4 regions of the Cedecea neteri genome follow, and region 1 is predicted to be linked to each of the others. Evidence: predicted binding sites of a transcription regulator. Region 1 holds the regulator's gene; each other region holds the start of a gene.
The links. The regulator sigma-54, encoded in region 1, starts transcription at its own class of promoters, with help from an activator protein. The targets are predictions, from matches to a motif close to GTTGGCACANNTTTCGCTNT.
Positions count from the first base shown of each region.

Region 1 (4,315 bases):
AGTTTCATCGCCGGGCGCGCGTGCATGCCCAGCTTGTTGGTGATTTCAACGGTCTGCTTTACGCTCATGTTTTACGTTTTTCCAGAGTGCGGTGACGGGACTGGACGTTCTTCCCGCGTGAACGGAAGTAATCGGCCAGCTGCTCTGCAATATAAACCGAACGGTGTTTACCGCCGGTACAGCCAATCGCCACGGTCAGGTAGCTACGGTTGTTGGTTTCCAGCATCGGTAACCATAACTCAAGATAGCTGCGGGTCTGGTAGATAAAATTGTGTACTTCTGTGTGCCTGTCGAGGAAGGCGGCGACCGGGCGATCGAGGCCGGTCATTGGACGCAGTTTTGGATCCCAGTGTGGGTTTGGAAGAAAACGCACGTCGAACACGTAATCGGCGTCAATCGGTATGCCGTGCTTAAAGCCGAAAGACTCGAACACCATGGTGAGTTCGCGTTCACGTTTGCCCAACAGACGAGTACGCAGCATCTCCGCCAGTTCGTGTACCGACATTTCAGAGGTGTCGATGATCAGGTCCGCGCGGGATTTTAGCGGTTCGAGGAGATCGCTTTCTTCGTCAATCGCACTTTCCAAAGAGAGATTTTTGCTGGAAAGCGGATGAAGGCGACGCGTGTCACTGTAGCGGCGAATCAGCGTATTACGATCGGCATCAAGGAACAGTAACTGCGGAGAAAAAGCGTCCGGCAGGCTGTCCATCGCGTGCTCGAAGATTTCTGGCGACTCTGGCATGTTGCGCACGTCGATGCTGACGGCGGCAGAGATTTGCCGATCGGCAAGCGTTTTTGCCAGCTCTGGCAACAGGACAACCGGCAGGTTATCCACGCAATAGAATCCCATATCTTCCAGTGCGCGCAAGGCTACAGACTTCCCTGAACCTGAGCGGCCGCTGACAATCATCAGCACCATGTAATCATTCTCCCGATTTATCTGTCTGAGACATCAAACGCGCCAACTATTCATTTTCGCTGTCGTTATCGACTTCTGTTTCAGTAATTATCTGGTAAAGCTCTTCGTCGCTGCTGGCTGAGCGCAGCCTGCGACAAATGGTTTTATCCGCCAGACGCTTGGCCACCAGAGAAAGCGTGTGCAGGTGGGTTTTCGTCTGGTCAGCCGGTACCAGCAACGCAAATAACAGGTCAACCGGCTGATTGTCGATGGCATCAAAAGCGATTGGTGTTTCCAGTTGAATAAAGACGCCGACGGCGCGAAGCGTATCTTCCTCCAGCTTGCCGTGGGGAATAGCGATACCGTTGCCAATGCCGGTACTGCCCATACGCTCACGGGTCAGCACGGCTTCGAAAACAACCTGCGGCGGAAGGCCAAGCTGTTTGGCTGCCAGTTCGCTGATGATTTCCAGCGCGCGTTTTTTACTCTGGCAGTGGACGCCACTGCGAGTACATTCCTGGTTAAGGACATTGCTCAGTTGTAGAGCGGAATCGTTGTTCATCATAAGTTCACCTAAGCACTTTTGTGCAAACGGCCCGCTACTTAAGCAGCGGGCCGGCCATATGCACATCGGATGCCCGGATTATCAGTGTTGTTTTAGTTTATCTTTGTGTTTCGTTAACTGTCGGGCCAGTTTATCAATCAGGCCGTCAATCGCCGCATACATGTCCTGGCCTTCGGCACTGGCATGCAGTTCTCCACCGTTCACATGCAGCGTAGCATCCGCTGTATGGGTGACTTTTTCCACCTTTAATACAATATAGACCTGGTTGATTCTTTCGAAGTACTGCTCCAGTTTGGCAAACTTCGAGTTCAGAAATTCACGCAGTGCTTCAGTGATCTCGACGTTTTGTCCCGTAATGTTGAGCTGCATAGTGTCTTCCTTATCGGTGAAGTCACACCAGCTGTTTACGCTGGTTTGACGGTGGAATGGATAAAGACTCTCGGTACTTCGCAACTGTGCGGCGCGCCACCATAATACCTTGATCCGACAGCATTGAGGTTAACTTACTGTCGCTCAGCGGTTTGGCGGGATTTTCCGCAGCTATTAACTTCTTCACCAGCGCCCGAATTGCCGTGGAGGAGGCTTCACCGCCACCTTCGGTATTGACGTGGCTGGAGAAGAAATATTTCAATTCAAAGATGCCGCGTGGGCTATGCAAATATTTCTGAGTGGTCACCCTCGAGATTGTCGACTCGTGCATGTCCACTGCCTGAGCAATATCGGCCAGCACCATCGGTTTCATGTGCTCTTCACCGTGCTCAAAGAAGGCCTGCTGCTGCTCGACAATGCATCGGCTCACGCGTAATAACGTATCATTGCGACTTTCCAGGCTTTTAATCAACCATTTCGCTTCCTGCAGGTTACTGCGTATAAACTGTGAGTCGCTGTCATTGCGCGTGCTGCCGCTCATAGCTGCGTATTGCTGGTTGATTTTGAGGCGTGGGATACTGTCTGCGTTAAGCTCTACAACCCAGCGCGCCAGGTGTTTGCGCACCAGTACATCAGGGATAACGTACTCTGGTTCACCCGTTTGGATCGACTGGCCAGGGCGGGGATCAAGAGACTGAATCAGGCACATGGCCTCTTTAAGCGCGTCCTCTTTGATGCGCGTGACCCGCATCAACGTCCGGAAGTCGTGATTTGCCAGCAGATCTAAATGATCGCTAACGATAAGCCGGGCTTCCGCCAGCCATGGGGTCTCTTTGGCGTACTGAGAAAGCTGAATTAACAGGCAATCGCGTAAGTCCCGTGCTGCCACGCCGACGGGATCAAAACGCTGGATACGTTTGAGGACGGCTTCCACTTCGTCAAGGCTCACATCGTCGTGGCCCAGGCTTTCCAGAATGTCTTCAAGTGGAACGGTGAGATACCCGGTTTCATCCACCGCATCGACAATAGACGTCGCAATAGCGGCATCCGTATCGGAAAATGGCGTCAGATCGACCTGCCACATCAGGTAGTCCTGTAGCGACTGGGTCGTTTCACCCTGGTAGATCGGCAGCTCATCGTCCAGATAGTCCGTTCCTGTCCCTGAAGGAGTACCGGCGGTATAAATTTCATCCCAACTGGCATCCAGCGGCAGCTCATCGGGCATCTCTTTCTGCTCGAGGGCTTCACGGGTGTCCATTGCTTCGCTCTCAGGCATTTCCTGAGTATCGATCTCATCATGTAGGTCGGTTTGCTCAAGCAATGGATTACTGTCCAGTGCCTGCTGGAGTTCTTGCTGAAGCTCTAACGTTGAGAGCTGTAGCAGACGGATAGCCTGCTGCAGCTGGGGCGTCATAGCAAGTTGTTGGCTAAGCCGTAATTGCAAACCTTGCTTCATGTTCAGAACAAACGTCCTCAAATAAGTCGTGTAAGACTTCCCACCCTATCAGAGTCTGAACTCTTCGCCCAGATAGACTCGCTTAACTTGCTCGTCTTCAAGGATTTCTTCCGGTGTACCGTGGGCAATCAGGTGCCCCTGACTAACGATGTAGGCGCGTTCGCAAACGGCCAGCGTTTCGCGGACGTTATGGTCGGTAATCAATACGCCGAGGCCGCTGTCACGCAGGTGCTCGATGATGCGTTTGATATCAATGACGGAAATAGGATCAACCCCGGCAAAGGGTTCATCCAGCAAAATGAATTTCGGGTTGGCCGCCAGCGCGCGGGCGATTTCAACGCGGCGACGTTCACCGCCGGATAGCGACTGCCCAAGGTTGTTGCGCAGGTGCGAGATGTGGAACTCTTCCATCAGCTCGTTAGCGCGATCGTCACGCTGCTCTGACGTCAGGTCATCGCGAATCTGCAGTACCGCCATCAGGTTATCAAACACGCTCAGGCGGCGGAAAATGGACGCTTCCTGTGGCAAATAACCGATACCGCGACGTGCTCGAGCATGCAGCGGCAGCAAGCTGATGTCTTCTTCATCAATAATGATGTTGCCCGCATCACGTGGCACGATACCCACCACCATGTAAAACGTCGTGGTTTTACCGGCGCCGTTTGGCCCGAGTAACCCCACAATTTCGCCCGATTTAACGGTCAGGCTGACGTCTTCGACTACGCGGCGGCCTTTATAGGCTTTGGCCAGATTTTTCGCAATTAAAGTTGCCATAACGAATTAGTTACTCTTTTTCGGTGCCGGTTGCTGGCCGTTTTTGTTTTGCAACTGAGACGGTACCAGTACGGTGGTCACGCGTTTGCCTTTCTCGCTAAACGCCTGCATTTTTTGCTCTTTCACCAGGTAGGTGATTTTGTCGCCGGTAATGTTGCTGTCCAGCTGTTCAAGGTAAGCGTTGCCGGTCAGCACAACGAAGTCATTAGCCAATTCATAATGCATGGTGGACGCGTGGCCTTGTACCGGCTTA
Region 1 is NZ_CP009459.1:608,090-612,404, reverse strand. It holds gene npr (PTS phosphocarrier protein NPr) at 1-68, opposite strand, end outside; gene rapZ (RNase adapter RapZ) at 65-919, opposite strand; gene ptsN (PTS IIA-like nitrogen regulatory protein PtsN) at 966-1,463, opposite strand; gene hpf (ribosome hibernation promoting factor) at 1,545-1,832, opposite strand; gene rpoN (RNA polymerase factor sigma-54) at 1,855-3,288, opposite strand; gene lptB (LPS export ABC transporter ATP-binding protein) at 3,337-4,062, opposite strand; gene lptA (lipopolysaccharide ABC transporter substrate-binding protein LptA) at 4,069-4,315, opposite strand, start outside.

Region 2 (4,315 bases), 730 kb from region 1:
GATTGTTCTGCTTTGTTGTTTTCTCCCTCGCACCCTGGGGAGAGGGGATAGATTACCGATTGTTCTGCTTTGTTGTTTTCTCCCTCTCCCCCTCTGGGGAGAGGGCCGGGGTGAGGGGAAAAATGGCTCCCTGCGCTCATTTCCCTTCAGCCTAATTGCAGCTCCCGCACCAAACTAAACGCCTGCTTCATATATTCCTCGCTAACGATAAACGCCCTTAGCTGCTGCGCAGCGTCCATCCCTTTGGCAATCAACCCCTGCGGGCTGGCGGTAATCTGCCAGATCAGGTCGCGACGCTGGGTTTCTCCGGCCAGGTGCAGCGGCATCTCTGGCGTTTTCACCTTGACCAGCATCGCCGGAAGGGAAAGCGCGTCGCTCGCTCCGAGCAGGTTTTTCGCCAGCGTCATCGCGCTGAGCTGAATCGGTTGCAGGAAAGGCAGCACTTTGCCGTCGATTTCTGCGCAGTCGCCGAGGGCGTAAATATCCGGGTCAGATGTTTGCAACTGGCTGTTCACCTGGATACCACGGTTAACCTCAAGCCCTGCATGCTGTGCCAGCCCAACGTTCGGGCGCAGGCCGATGGCGGACACCACTGCATCAACATGCAGATTACGCCCGTTGTTGAGCGTGGCGCACATCCCTGACTCCATCTGGCTTACGGCTTCCAGACGCTGGTTGAACAGCAGCTCGACGCCCATCTCATTCAGGCGGGATTGCAGGCGGCCGCTGACCTCCGCCGGAAGCAGCGACGCCATCAGGTGGCTGGCGTTATCCACCAGCACAACCTCTTTGCCTGCACGGCAGAAATCCATCGCCAGTTCGCTGCCAATCAGCCCACCGCCGAGGATCATCACCCGCCGGGCGTCGCGCAGCCGGGTTTCGCAGGCCTGATATTCCTGCTGGCTGTTGAGCGTCGTCATCAACTCTTTGCCGGAAACGGGCGGCAACAGGGCGGCAGAGCCGGTTGCCAGCACCAGTTTGTCGTAGCGCCACTGCCGCTCGCCGCAGTTGACCAGTTTGTTGTTGGGGTCGAGGCTGCTGACCCAGCTATTGGCGTGCAGCGTCAGGTTGAACTGCTCCGCAAATGCGCCAGCCTGCTGGCGAGTCATCGCTTCGGCTCGCTGGTTTAAACTGATGACGTGGCTCAAATCCGGTTTGTTGTACTCGTCGGCGCTGTCGGCGGCAATCAGTCGGATGGGCACGTCTGCGCTGTGTTTGCGGATATTTTTCACCAGCTGGCGGGCGGCAAAGCCCGAGCCGATGATCACAATGCCCTTGTTCATTTGGCCTCCGTTGCCAGTTCGTCGAAGACGTCTTTGCCCAGCGAACATTCAGGGCACAGGAAACTGTCAGGCACTTCGCTCCACGGCGTGCCAGGCTCAACGGCCTGCATCGGTTCGCCCAGGGTTGGATCGTAAATCCACTGGCAAACGCTGCACTGCATGCAGGGGCCGAGGCCGGCGCTGGTGGATTCAGCCGTTGCTTCTTCGGCTAGCGGAGCGACGCTGGTTGCATCCTGATCCACCGGCAGCGGGGAAAGCGCCCACTGACGGGCGATTTCGCGACCGTGTTCGCGGCAAAGCTCCAGCGCGTTGCCGTCCGGGCGCCATTTCGCTTTCAGGCTGAGGGACATTTCAAACCCGGCGTCCTGCAGGCGGGTAGAAAGACGATCGACCGCGCCGCCGCTCCAGCCGTGGGAGCCGAAGGCGCTGGCGCGTTTGTTGCGGAAGCGCAGCCCGGTGATCTCTTCCACCAGCCCGGCGATTTTCGGCATCATCACATTGTTCATGGTGGAGGTGCCGACCAGCACGCCTTTGGAGCGGAACACGTTGGTCAGTATTTCGTTTTTATCGCTGCGGGCTACGTTGAAGATTTTCACCGCCACGCGCGGGTCAACTTCGTGAATGCCCTGGGCAATGGCGTCCGCCATCATACGGGTGTTGTTTGACATCGTGTCGTAGAACAACGTGATGCGGTCTTCCTGGTAATCGGCGGCCCATTTCAGGTACAGCTCAACGATTTGCGTTGGGTTGTCGCGCCAGACCACGCCGTGGGAGGTGGCAATCATCTCCACCGGTAGGTTGAAGCCGAGGATTTCGGTAATTTTTGGCGTGACCAGGCGGCTGAACGGCGTCAGGATGTTGGCGTAGTAGCGCTGGCATTGCTCAAACAGCTCGGTCTGATCCACTTCGTCGTTAAACAGGTGTTCATCGCAGTAATGCTGGCCGAAGGCGTCGTTGCTGAACAGCACCGCATCGCCGGTCAGATAGGTCATCATGCTGTCCGGCCAGTGCAGCATCGGCGTTTCAACGAAGATCAGCTGTTTGCCATTGCCGATGTCCAGGCTGTCGCCGGTTTTCACCACCTTAAAGTTCCACTCCGGGTGATGGTGATGGCCGTTAATCGAATCGATGCCGTTGGCGGTGCAGTAAATGGGGGTGTGCGGGATGCGTGACATCAGCTCGGTCAGCGCCCCCGCGTGGTCTTCTTCCGCGTGGTTGATAATGATGTAGTCGAGCGTGTTAAGGTCGATTTCACGCTCAAGGTTTTGCACAAACTCGCGGCTGAACTTGTGGTCGACGGTGTCGATCAGGACGGTTTTTTCTTCGCGAATGAGGTAGCTGTTGTAGCTGCTGCCGCGCAGCGTTTTATATTCCGTGCCGTGAAAATCACGCACTTCCCAGTCACGTTGCCCAACCCACTGAATGTTGTTTTTAACCTGAATAGCCATTGAGAACCTCATTGATGTCATAGCGTTAAGTACTTCAATGGCTGTGTTATTGCGAGTATCGTGCCAGTTTTTTAATATTTTGATTTTTAATGGTTTTATTTTTTATTTGTTCTGTGGTTTTGTCATAATGACATTATCTTGTTTGGTCATAATGACTCTAGTGTTTGTCATTTTGACTACTCGGGCGTAAGCTGAACGCCCCGCGTTCCAGGAGCCTCCCCATGAGCCTGTCGATGTCTTCTCTCGCCGCCATTGCAATCGAACTGCAGAGCGGCATCAGCCATTCCGATCGCTTTACCCGCGTTATCCGAACCCTGAGGAAGCTGCTCGGCGGCGATGCCACGGCGCTGCTGCGCTACGAGTCGCGGCATTTCTATCCGCTGGCGATAGACGGCCTTGCCATCGACGTGTTGGGGCGGCGTTTTGCCGTTGATGCGCATCCGAGGCTGGAGGCCATTGCCCGCGCAGGGGACGTGGTGCGTTTCCCGGCCGATAGCGAGCTGCCCGACCCGTATGACGGCCTGATTCCAGACCATGAAGATCTTAAGGTTCACGCCTGCCTGGGGCTGCCGCTGTTTGCCGACCAGACGCTGATCGGGGCGCTGACCGTGGACGGCATGGATCCTTATCAGTTCGACGGCTTCAGCGATGAGGAGCTCAGGTTGATTGGCGTGCTGGCATCCGGGGCGCTGAACAACGCTTTGCTGCTGGAGCAGCTTGAAAAGCAAACGCCGGAAGGCACGGTGCAGCCCGCTATTGCGCGGGAGGCCGCCGGGGAGATGATTGGCCGCTCGGCAGGCATCATCCAGCTGAAAAAAGAGATCGAGATTGTTGCCAGCTCCGATCTGAACGTGCTGATTACCGGCGAGACGGGCGTCGGGAAAGAGCTGGTGGCGCGGGCGATTCACGCCGGATCGGCCAGGGTGGCAAGTCCGCTGGTGTACCTTAACTGCGCCGCGCTGCCGGAAAGCGTGGCGGAGAGTGAGCTGTTCGGCCATGTGAAGGGCGCTTTTACCGGGGCGATTCATCACCGCACCGGCAAGTTTGAAATGGCGGATAACGGCACGCTGTTCCTCGATGAAATCGGTGAACTGCCGCTGGCGCTGCAGGCCAAACTGCTGCGCGTGCTGCAGTACGGCGATATTCAGCGGGTAGGGGACGACCGCAGCCAGCGCGTGGATGTACGGGTATTGGCCGCGACCAACCGCGATCTTCGCCAGCAGGTGCTGGCCGGTGAATTCCGCGCCGACCTGTTTCACCGCCTGAGCGTTTTTCCGCTGCATGTTCCGCCGTTACGCGAGCGGGGAAAGGACATCGTGCTGTTGGCCGGCTTTTTCTGCGAGCAAAGCCGCATGAAAATGGGGCTGAAACAGATTGTGCTGAGTGAATCAGCTCGGATGCTTCTGGCGCAGTATGGCTGGCCGGGGAATATTCGCGAGCTGGAACACGCCATTTATCGCGCGATTGTGCTGGCCCGCGCCGGTTATCCGCAGGGCGAGCTAGTGCTTCAGCCTCAGCATTTCCAGATTTCCGGTCAGCCAGATGTTGTCGCCCACGAGCCAGAAAGTCCGCCTGTAGATACCC
Region 2 is NZ_CP009459.1:4,536,652-4,540,966, reverse strand. It holds gene norW (NADH:flavorubredoxin reductase NorW) at 147-1,283, opposite strand; gene norV (anaerobic nitric oxide reductase flavorubredoxin) at 1,280-2,731, opposite strand; gene norR (nitric oxide reductase transcriptional regulator NorR) at 2,953-4,315, shown strand, end outside.
Region 2: a site for sigma-54 is predicted at 2,780-2,799, ahead of norV (anaerobic nitric oxide reductase flavorubredoxin). Genes of this name have one in related genera too.

Region 3 (4,315 bases), 1.4 Mb from region 1:
GCCTGCGGCGCTGCCGTTGCTGCGGGGATCCCACGCACCTTCGAGCATGCCATTGGTATGTCTGACGATGGCGCCGGCGTGGCCGACGATCTCGCTGAAGGCAGGGACTGTTTCTACTTCGTGTCCCAGAGCCTCAAGCGCAGTGACGGTGTCGGGGCTGAAGCGGCTTTCAAGTTTAAGACTGTCGGAAACCTGCCCCCAGGTGCGGCCCAGCAGCCAGCGCGGCGCGCAAATCGCCTCCTGTAAATCGATGCCCTGCAGCACATAGCGGGTAAAGATTGTCGCCTGTGTTTGCGGCTGGCCGTCGCCGCCCATCGAGCCGTAGACCAGCGTTCTGCCATCGGCGAGCCTGGCCGCCGCCGGGTTCAGGGTGTGGAACGGTTTTTTGCCCGGTGCCAGCGCCAGCAGATGATCCGCATCGAGGCTGAAAGAAGCGCCGCGGTTTTGCCATAGCACGCCGCTTTTAGGCAGCACAACCCCGCTGCCGAACTCGTGATAAATACTTTGGATAAACGACACGGCCAGGCCGTTACCGTCTATAACACCCATCCAGACCGTGTCGCCCGGGCCTTTGCCTTTGCCCCATGGGGCGGCGCTCTGGTCGTCAATTTTCGCGGCCAGCAGATCCAACTCTTCAGGATCTAGCAGGTTTTGTATTGAGGTCGCGATCAGGCGTGGGTCGGTGATATGCCTGTCGCGCAGCGCAAAGGCTTTTTTGGTGGCTTCCACGATGCGGTGTATGGTCTGAACTTCACTGGCGTTTGCCATCGACAGGCGGTCAGTAATGCCGAGGATCGCCAGCGAGACCAGCCCTTGCGTCGGCGGGGCGAGATTAAAAACTTCCCCGGCCTGGTGCTCAAGTCGAAGTGGTTTGCTGCGGGTTGCCCGATGTGCTGCGAGGTCAGCCGCGACGATCGGCAGCCCCAGTTCGGCCAGCTCTTCGGCAATGATTGAAGCCAGCGGGCCGCGATAGAAACTGTCCAGGCCTTCAACCGTCATTCGCGTCAGGGTCGCGGCCAGTCGGGGCTGTGTGAAACGACTCCCGGTCGCGGGCACTTCACCACGCTGCAGGAAGGTGTTGGCAAAACCAGGAACATCAACCAGCTCGGCGTACTTGCTTTGTGTCGCGTTCGCCTGAGAGGCGGTGACCGGGATCCCGTCCGCCGCATAGCGAATAGCATCGGCCATTAAGCGGGAAAGCGGCATCTGCCCGCCGCCAAGCTCCGATGACACTTTTAGCGCTTCTGCCCAGCCGCTCAGCGTGCCGGGCACGGTCAATGCAGCCCGAGTGCCGCGATGGGGAATGGCGCGTTCTCCCCGGTAGAAATCCAGTGACGCCAGTGAGCCGGCAGCGCCGCTGGCGTCGATGGCTACGGGTTCGCCTTCTGGCGGAACAATCAGCCAAAATCCGTCCCCGCCTATGCCGTTCATATGCGGATAAACCACCGCGATAGTGGCGGCGGCTGCGACCATCGCTTCAATCGCATCGCCGCCCTGACGCAGGACGGAGAGCGCACTTTCAGAGGCCAGATGGTGAGGCGTCACCGCCATGCCACCGGGGGCCATATTGCTTTGCATATTTTTCTTCTCTTGCAGGAATTCCGCTCGGATAGGGAAATCCGAAGCAAGAGATGTTCCAGGTTGACGAGGATCGTTTCACTGTGTCAGGCTTCGATGAAACAAAAGTTACAGGAGTCAGCATGAAACAGTTAGACGAGCGGTTGCGGGCATCATGGGCGCTTTTTTCCCCGCAGGAGCAGCGCGTGGCCTCCTTCATCGTTGACCATTTTGATGACTTGATCAGCTACAACAGCGCCGAGCTGGCGCGGCTTTCAGGCGTGTCTAAGGCCACCGTGAGCCGCCTGTTTAAGCGCTTAGGCTACGAGCGCTACAAAGATATGCGCGAAGAGCTGCGTACCCTGCGGCAGAGCGGGATGCCGCTGACGGAAAACCGCGATGCCGTGCAGGGCAATACGCTGCTGGCGCGTCATTACAAGCAGGAAATGGCGAACCTCACTCAACTGGTGAATCAGCTGGAAGCGGGTCCGTTTGCCGAAGTGGTCAATGCCCTTGTGACCGGGAAGCGCCTATTTATCATTGGGATGCGTAACTCCTGGCCGGTGGCGATGCACTTGCGCCAGCAGCTTTTGCAGGTGCGCAGCGGCGTACATCTGCTCCCGCAGCCGGGGCAGACGTTGGCGGAAGAGCTGGTGGATATTGGCCCGGAAGATTGTGTGGTCACCGTGGCATTTCGCCGCCGACCGCGCATTGTCAAGCCGCTGCTCGTCAGTTTGCAGCAGCGCGGTATACCGCTGGTGGTGCTGAGCGAGCCGGGTTCGGCGGGGCTGGCAGATTACTCTGGCTGGCATTTGAGCGCGCCGCTCGATAGCGTTTCGGCGTTCGACAGTTACAGCAGCGCCATGAGCCTGGTGAATTTACTGGCTAACGCGGTGCTGCATGAATCATTGACCACTGGACGTCAGCGTATCCATAATATCGCTGAATTGTATACAGAGCTGGACGAGCTCGAACAGCGTTGATGCTCCCCGCTGGTGCAGCTGCACAGTTCGGGTGAGCCAAAAGAGTTCATCGTTTTTACCCAAACCTGTTTTTCCGCGCTGGCTTAAGCCTGTCAGCCGGAAAAAATTTTGCCTGCGGCTGGCACATTAGTTGCAAAAGATGGTTATAAGAATCTTTTGTTTCAATCTCAGACTCAAGGAATCGCCATGTTTGATATTCAGCAGTTTTCCCAGATCAATCCGCCGCACCGTTTGCTGATGGGGCCAGGCCCGATCAATGCCGATCCGCGCGTGCTGCGTGCCATGGCGAGCCAGCTTATCGGCCAGTACGACCCGGTGATGACGGGTTATATGAATGAGGTGATGGTGCTGTACCGCGAGCTCTTCCGCACCGAAAACAAGTGGACGATGCTGGTGGACGGCACTTCCCGCGCCGGGATCGAGGCCATTTTGCTGTCGGCTATTCGCCCTGGCGATAAAGTGCTTGTGCCCGTGTTTGGCCGCTTTGGTCACCTGCTGTGTGAGATTGCCCGCCGCTGTCGCGCTGAAGTCCACACTATTGAAGTGCCGTGGGGCGAAGTATTCAGCCCGCAGCAAATCGAAGATGCCATCAAAGCGGTAAAACCTCGCCTGCTGCTGACCGTGCAGGGCGATACTTCCACCACGATGCTGCAGCCGCTGGCCGAACTGGGCGAGATTTGCCGCCGCTACGGCGTGCTGTTTTACACCGATGCCACGGCGTCGTTTGGCGGGAACGAACTGCTCACCGATGCCTGGGGACTGGATGCCGTTTCCGCCGGGTTACAGAAGTGCCTGGGCGGCCCGTCAGGCAGCTCACCGGTCACCCTTAGCCCGAAAATGGAAGAGGCTATTCGCCGCCGTAAATGCGTGGAAGAAGGTATTCGCACCGCTGCCCATCAGGACGGAGACGAAGAGATGATCTACTCCAACTACTTCGATCTGGGCATGATCATGGACTACTGGGGGCCGGAACGCCTGAACCACCACACCGAAGCAACGAGCATGCTGTTTGCTGCCCGCGAATGCGCCCGCGTTATCCTGGAAGAAGGTCTGGACGCCGGCATTGCCCGTCATGAGCTGCACGGCAGGGCGATGGTGGCGGGGATCCAGGGCATGGGGCTGGAAACCTTCGGCGACCTTAACCACAAGATGAACAACGTGCTCGGCGTGACTATCCCGGCGCAGGTTCACGGCGAAGAAGTGCGTAAGCTGCTGCTGGAAGATTTCCATATCGAGATCGGCACCTCCTTCGGCCCGCTGCAGGGCAAAATCTGGCGTATCGGCACGATGGGCTATAACGCCCGCAAAGACTGCGTGCTGCAAACGCTCACCGCGCTGGAAGCGGTGCTTAACCGCCTCGGCTTTAAAAGCGTGCAGGGTGAAGCGATGCAGGCGGCGTGGAACGTTTACGCGCAGGGTGCTCGCTAATGGGCACGCCGCTTATGGGTTTGAATTATGCAGAAATTGCGGCCCAGCGCGTAATGGACAGGGCTGACCAACTGGCCGCTATCAGCGAAAGCGCGGGCCAGCTGACCCGGGTTTACCTTTCGGTGCAGCATCTGCGGGCGAATCAGCTGGTAGCTGGCTGGATGGAGCAGCTCGGCATGACAACCTGGCAGGACGCGGTCGGCAATGTTTGTGGGCGCTATGAAGGCAAGCAAGAAGGCGCGCAGGCGATTCTGCTGGGGTCCCATCTTGATACGGTGCGTAATGCGGGCCGCTACGATGGGATGCTCGGCGTGCTGTGCGCCCTGGAAGTTGTCGCCTACCTTTAT
Region 3 is NZ_CP009459.1:2,013,386-2,017,700, forward strand. It holds gene LH86_RS09515 (gamma-glutamyltransferase family protein) at 1-1,578, opposite strand, end outside; gene LH86_RS09520 (MurR/RpiR family transcriptional regulator) at 1,701-2,540, shown strand; gene LH86_RS09525 (pyridoxal-phosphate-dependent aminotransferase family protein) at 2,727-3,968, shown strand; gene hpxK (allantoate amidohydrolase) at 3,968-4,315, shown strand, end outside.
Region 3: a site for sigma-54 is predicted at 2,658-2,677, ahead of LH86_RS09525 (pyridoxal-phosphate-dependent aminotransferase family protein). Genes of this name have one in related genera too.

Region 4 (4,315 bases), 520 kb from region 1:
TGATTATCCATCGGCGCCATTTCCATCAGGATGTACCCTTCCGGCAGCTTTTGCGCCGTCAGAGAAAGAATGTGCGATCGGCCATCAATGACCAGCGTCACCTCGTTGTCGGTAAACCCCTGGCCTGCCATCAGGCTTTCCTGCATGACGCCAATATTCAACGAGAAATAACTCAAGAGATCCGGCAAAGGTGTGCCGTACAGCTTGCGTGAACTCTGCGCCAGCAGTTGCTGAGCCGCAGGGTTGGCGTAGTGAACCGCCAGCTCGTCATCCACGAGCAGGATGCTGTTGATGAGAGAATTCAGAATCTGCCCAGCATCGGGCAGCGCGCCAGTTGCCATACAGCAGTCTCCGTGCACCGTTTTAGTGCATTATAGTCTTTGGGTGACAAAAAACAGCGTCACAAGGGGGGCCGATGGAGAAAAAAGCCCATCCGAAGATGGGCCAAAGTTTCCACGGCAACAAAAACTCCTAACGCCCTTCGCGCTACAGTTGCGTTGGCTGCCCTCACTTACCCTGGTCACATAGTTAGCTATGCTCCCAGGGATTCACTCAGTTGCCGCCTTACTGCAACACGAAATTCGTTGGATTTCTAAACTATTAGACGCTGTAGTACAGCTCGAACTCTACCGGATGCGGAGTCATGCGCACGCGGTCGTTTTCTTCAGTGCGCAGAGCGATGTAAGCATCGATAGCGTCGTCGGTGAATACGCCGCCCGCAGTCAGGAACTCACGGTCTTCGCTCAGTGCATTCAGTGCTTCTTCCAGAGAGCCAGCAACCTGTGGGATCTCTTTCGCTTCTTCTGGCGGCAGGTCATACAGGTTTTTATCCATGGCTTCGCCAGGGTGGATCTTGTTCTTAATACCGTCCAGACCGGCCATCAGCAGCGCTGCGAAGCACAGGTATGGGTTAGCCGCTGGGTCCGGGAAGCGCACTTCGATACGACGTGCTTTCGGAGACGCAACAACTGGGATACGGATAGAAGCAGAACGGTTACGGGCAGAGTAAGCCAGCATAACTGGAGCTTCGTAGCCTGGGACCAGACGCTTGTAGGAGTTGGTGGTTGGGTTCGCCAGGGCGTTGATCGCTTTAGCGTGTTTGATAACACCACCGATGTAGTACAGCGCTTGCTCAGACAGGCCAGCATATTTGTCACCGGAGAACAGGTTTACGCCGTTCTTGGACAGAGACATGTGGCAGTGCATGCCGGAACCGTTATCGCCAAACATTGGTTTTGGCATAAAGGTCGCAGTTTTGCCGTAAGCGTGAGCCACGTTGTGCACAACGTATTTGTAGATCTGAATTTCGTCAGCTTTTTTGGTCATGGTGTTGAAGCGGGTAGCCACTTCGTTCTGACCAGCGGTCGCCACTTCGTGGTGATGAGCTTCAACAACCAGGCCCATCTGCTCCATGGTCAGACACATAGCAGAACGCAGGTCCTGAGAAGAGTCGACCGGTGGCACTGGGAAGTAACCGCCTTTCACCGCTGGACGATGGCCTTTGTTACCGCCTTCGTATTTGGTGCCGGTGTTCCATGCGCCTTCGATATCATCGATAGCAACGTGGGAGCCGGAGATAGAGCTGCCGAAGCGAATGTCGTCGAACAGGAAGAACTCTGGCTCTGGCCCGAACAGAACGGTGTCTGCGATGCCGGTAGAGCGCAGGTAGTCTTCAGCGCGTTTTGCAATAGAACGCGGGTCACGGTCGTAGCCCTGCATGGTGCCTGGCTCGAGAATGTCACAGCGGATAATCAGGGTAGAGTCCGCGAAGAACGGGTCGATAACCGCCGTCGTTGGGTCTGGCATCAGCACCATGTCGGATTCGTTGATACCTTTCCAGCCACCAATCGAGGAGCCGTCAAACATTTTGCCTTCTTCGAAGAAGTCAGCATTTACCTGATGAGCAGGAATAGTGACGTGCTGTTCTTTACCTTTAGTGTCGGTAAAGCGCAGATCAACAAACTTAACTTCATGCTCATTCAGCATCGTCAAAACGTGTTCAGCGGACATACTTAAACTCTCCCGGATTGGTGTAGTCGTCGTGGTAACGAGGTAATCAAACACTTCTTAATGTGGCTTTTCGCCATGAAATGTTTAAAGCGAAATCTGTGCCAACTTTTAAATCACCCTAAAAAGGCGCTATCATGCGCACCATAGTGCAAAAGGGCTGCACCAGGATGAATAATTTGCACCAATATAGTGCTTCAGTATGAAACCTGAGCACCATATTGGTGCAATTTACGTTATGGCTCCCTTTTTAGCTCCGTGAAAGCGATCACAAACCCTTACTTTCTGCATTGTTTGTAAAGGTTCTTTGTGATCCTGTTCTGTCCTTCGATTAATACGTGTACAATAACGCGCTATTTCTAATGCCTGAGGCAAAGTTGTGATCGAAAATCTGCGTAATATCGCCATCATCGCGCACGTTGACCACGGTAAAACTACCCTGGTTGATAAGCTGCTGCAGCAGTCTGGTACCTTCAGTGAGCGTGCTGAAACTACTGAACGCGTGATGGACTCCAATGACCTGGAGAAAGAGCGTGGGATTACCATCCTCGCTAAAAACACCGCTATCAAATGGAATGACTACCGTATCAACATCGTTGATACCCCAGGACACGCCGACTTCGGTGGTGAAGTTGAGCGCGTAATGTCAATGGTTGACTCCGTTCTGCTGGTGGTTGACGCAATGGATGGCCCAATGCCGCAGACGCGCTTCGTAACCAAGAAGGCGTTTGCCCATGGTTTGAAGCCGATCGTGGTTATCAACAAAGTTGACCGCCCTGGCGCGCGTCCTGACTGGGTTGTGGATCAGGTCTTTGACCTGTTCGTTAACCTTGATGCGACCGACGAACAGCTCGACTTCCCAATCATCTATGCATCCGCACTGAACGGCATCGCGGGTATGGATCACACTGATATGGCGGAAGACATGACCCCGCTGTACCAGGCTATCGTTGATCGCGTACCGGCACCAAGCGTTGACCTCGATGGTCCACTGCAGATGCAAATTTCCCAGCTGGACTACAACAACTACGTTGGCGTAATCGGCATCGGCCGCATCAAACGCGGTAAAGTGAAGCCAAACCAGCAGATCACTATCATTGATAGCGAAGGGAAAACCCGTAACGGTAAAGTCGGTAAAGTACTGACTCACCTGGGTCTGGAGCGTATCGAGTCTACCGAAGCTGAAGCTGGCGACATCATCGCTATCACCGGCCTGGGCGAACTGAACATCTCCGACACCATTTGCGATCCACAAAATGTTGAAGCGCTGCCAGCGCTGTCCGTAGATGAACCAACCGTTTCCATGTTCTTCAACGTCAACACCTCTCCGTTCTGCGGTAAAGAAGGTAAGTTCGTGACCTCTCGTCAGATTCTGGATCGTCTGAACAAAGAGCTGGTTCACAACGTTGCGCTGCGCGTTGAAGAAACCGAAGATGCGGACGCATTCCGCGTTTCCGGTCGTGGTGAACTGCACCTGTCTGTTCTTATCGAAAACATGCGTCGTGAAGGTTTCGAGCTGGCGGTATCCCGTCCGAAAGTTATCTTCCGCGAAATCGACGGCCGTAAACAAGAGCCGTTCGAGAACGTGACTCTGGACGTTGAAGAGCAGCATCAGGGTGCCGTGATGCAGGCGCTCGGTGAGCGTAAAGGCGACCTGAAAAACATGAATCCAGACGGCAAAGGCCGCGTGCGTCTTGACTACGTTATCCCAAGCCGTGGTCTGATCGGCTTCCGTAACGAATTCATGACCATGACCTCCGGTACCGGTCTGCTGTACTCCACCTTCAGCCACTATGACGATATCCGTCAGGGCGAAGTGGGCCAGCGCCAGAACGGCGTACTGATCTCTAACGGTCAGGGTAAAGCGGTTGCGTTTGCGCTGTTCGGTCTGCAGGATCGCGGCAAGTTGTTCCTGGGCCACGGGGCTGAAGTTTACGAAGGCCAGATCATCGGTATTCACAGTCGTTCTAACGACCTGACCGTAAACTGCCTGACCGGTAAGAAGCTGACCAACATGCGTGCTTCCGGTACTGACGAAGCGACCACCCTGGTTCCTGCGCAGAAAATGACCCTGGAGCAAGCTCTGGAGTTCATCGATGATGACGAACTGGTAGAAGTGACTCCGCTGTCCGTGCGTATCCGTAAGCGCCACCTGACTGAAAACGACCGTAAACGTGCGGGTCGTGGTAGCAAAGAAGCTTAAGTTTCTTTTCTGCAGTCTGCTGAAGCCCTGCCTGTAAAGGCGGGGCTTTTTTATTTCTGCCTTAGAATGCGCAACCTCGCCTTCCTCTGATAGTCAAAGTCAGCC
Region 4 is NZ_CP009459.1:1,125,110-1,129,424, forward strand. It holds gene glnL (nitrogen regulation protein NR(II)) at 1-341, opposite strand, end outside; gene glnA (glutamate--ammonia ligase) at 601-2,010, opposite strand; gene typA (ribosome-dependent GTPase TypA) at 2,387-4,210, shown strand.
Region 4: a site for sigma-54 is predicted at 2,097-2,116, ahead of glnA (glutamate--ammonia ligase). Genes of this name have one in related genera too.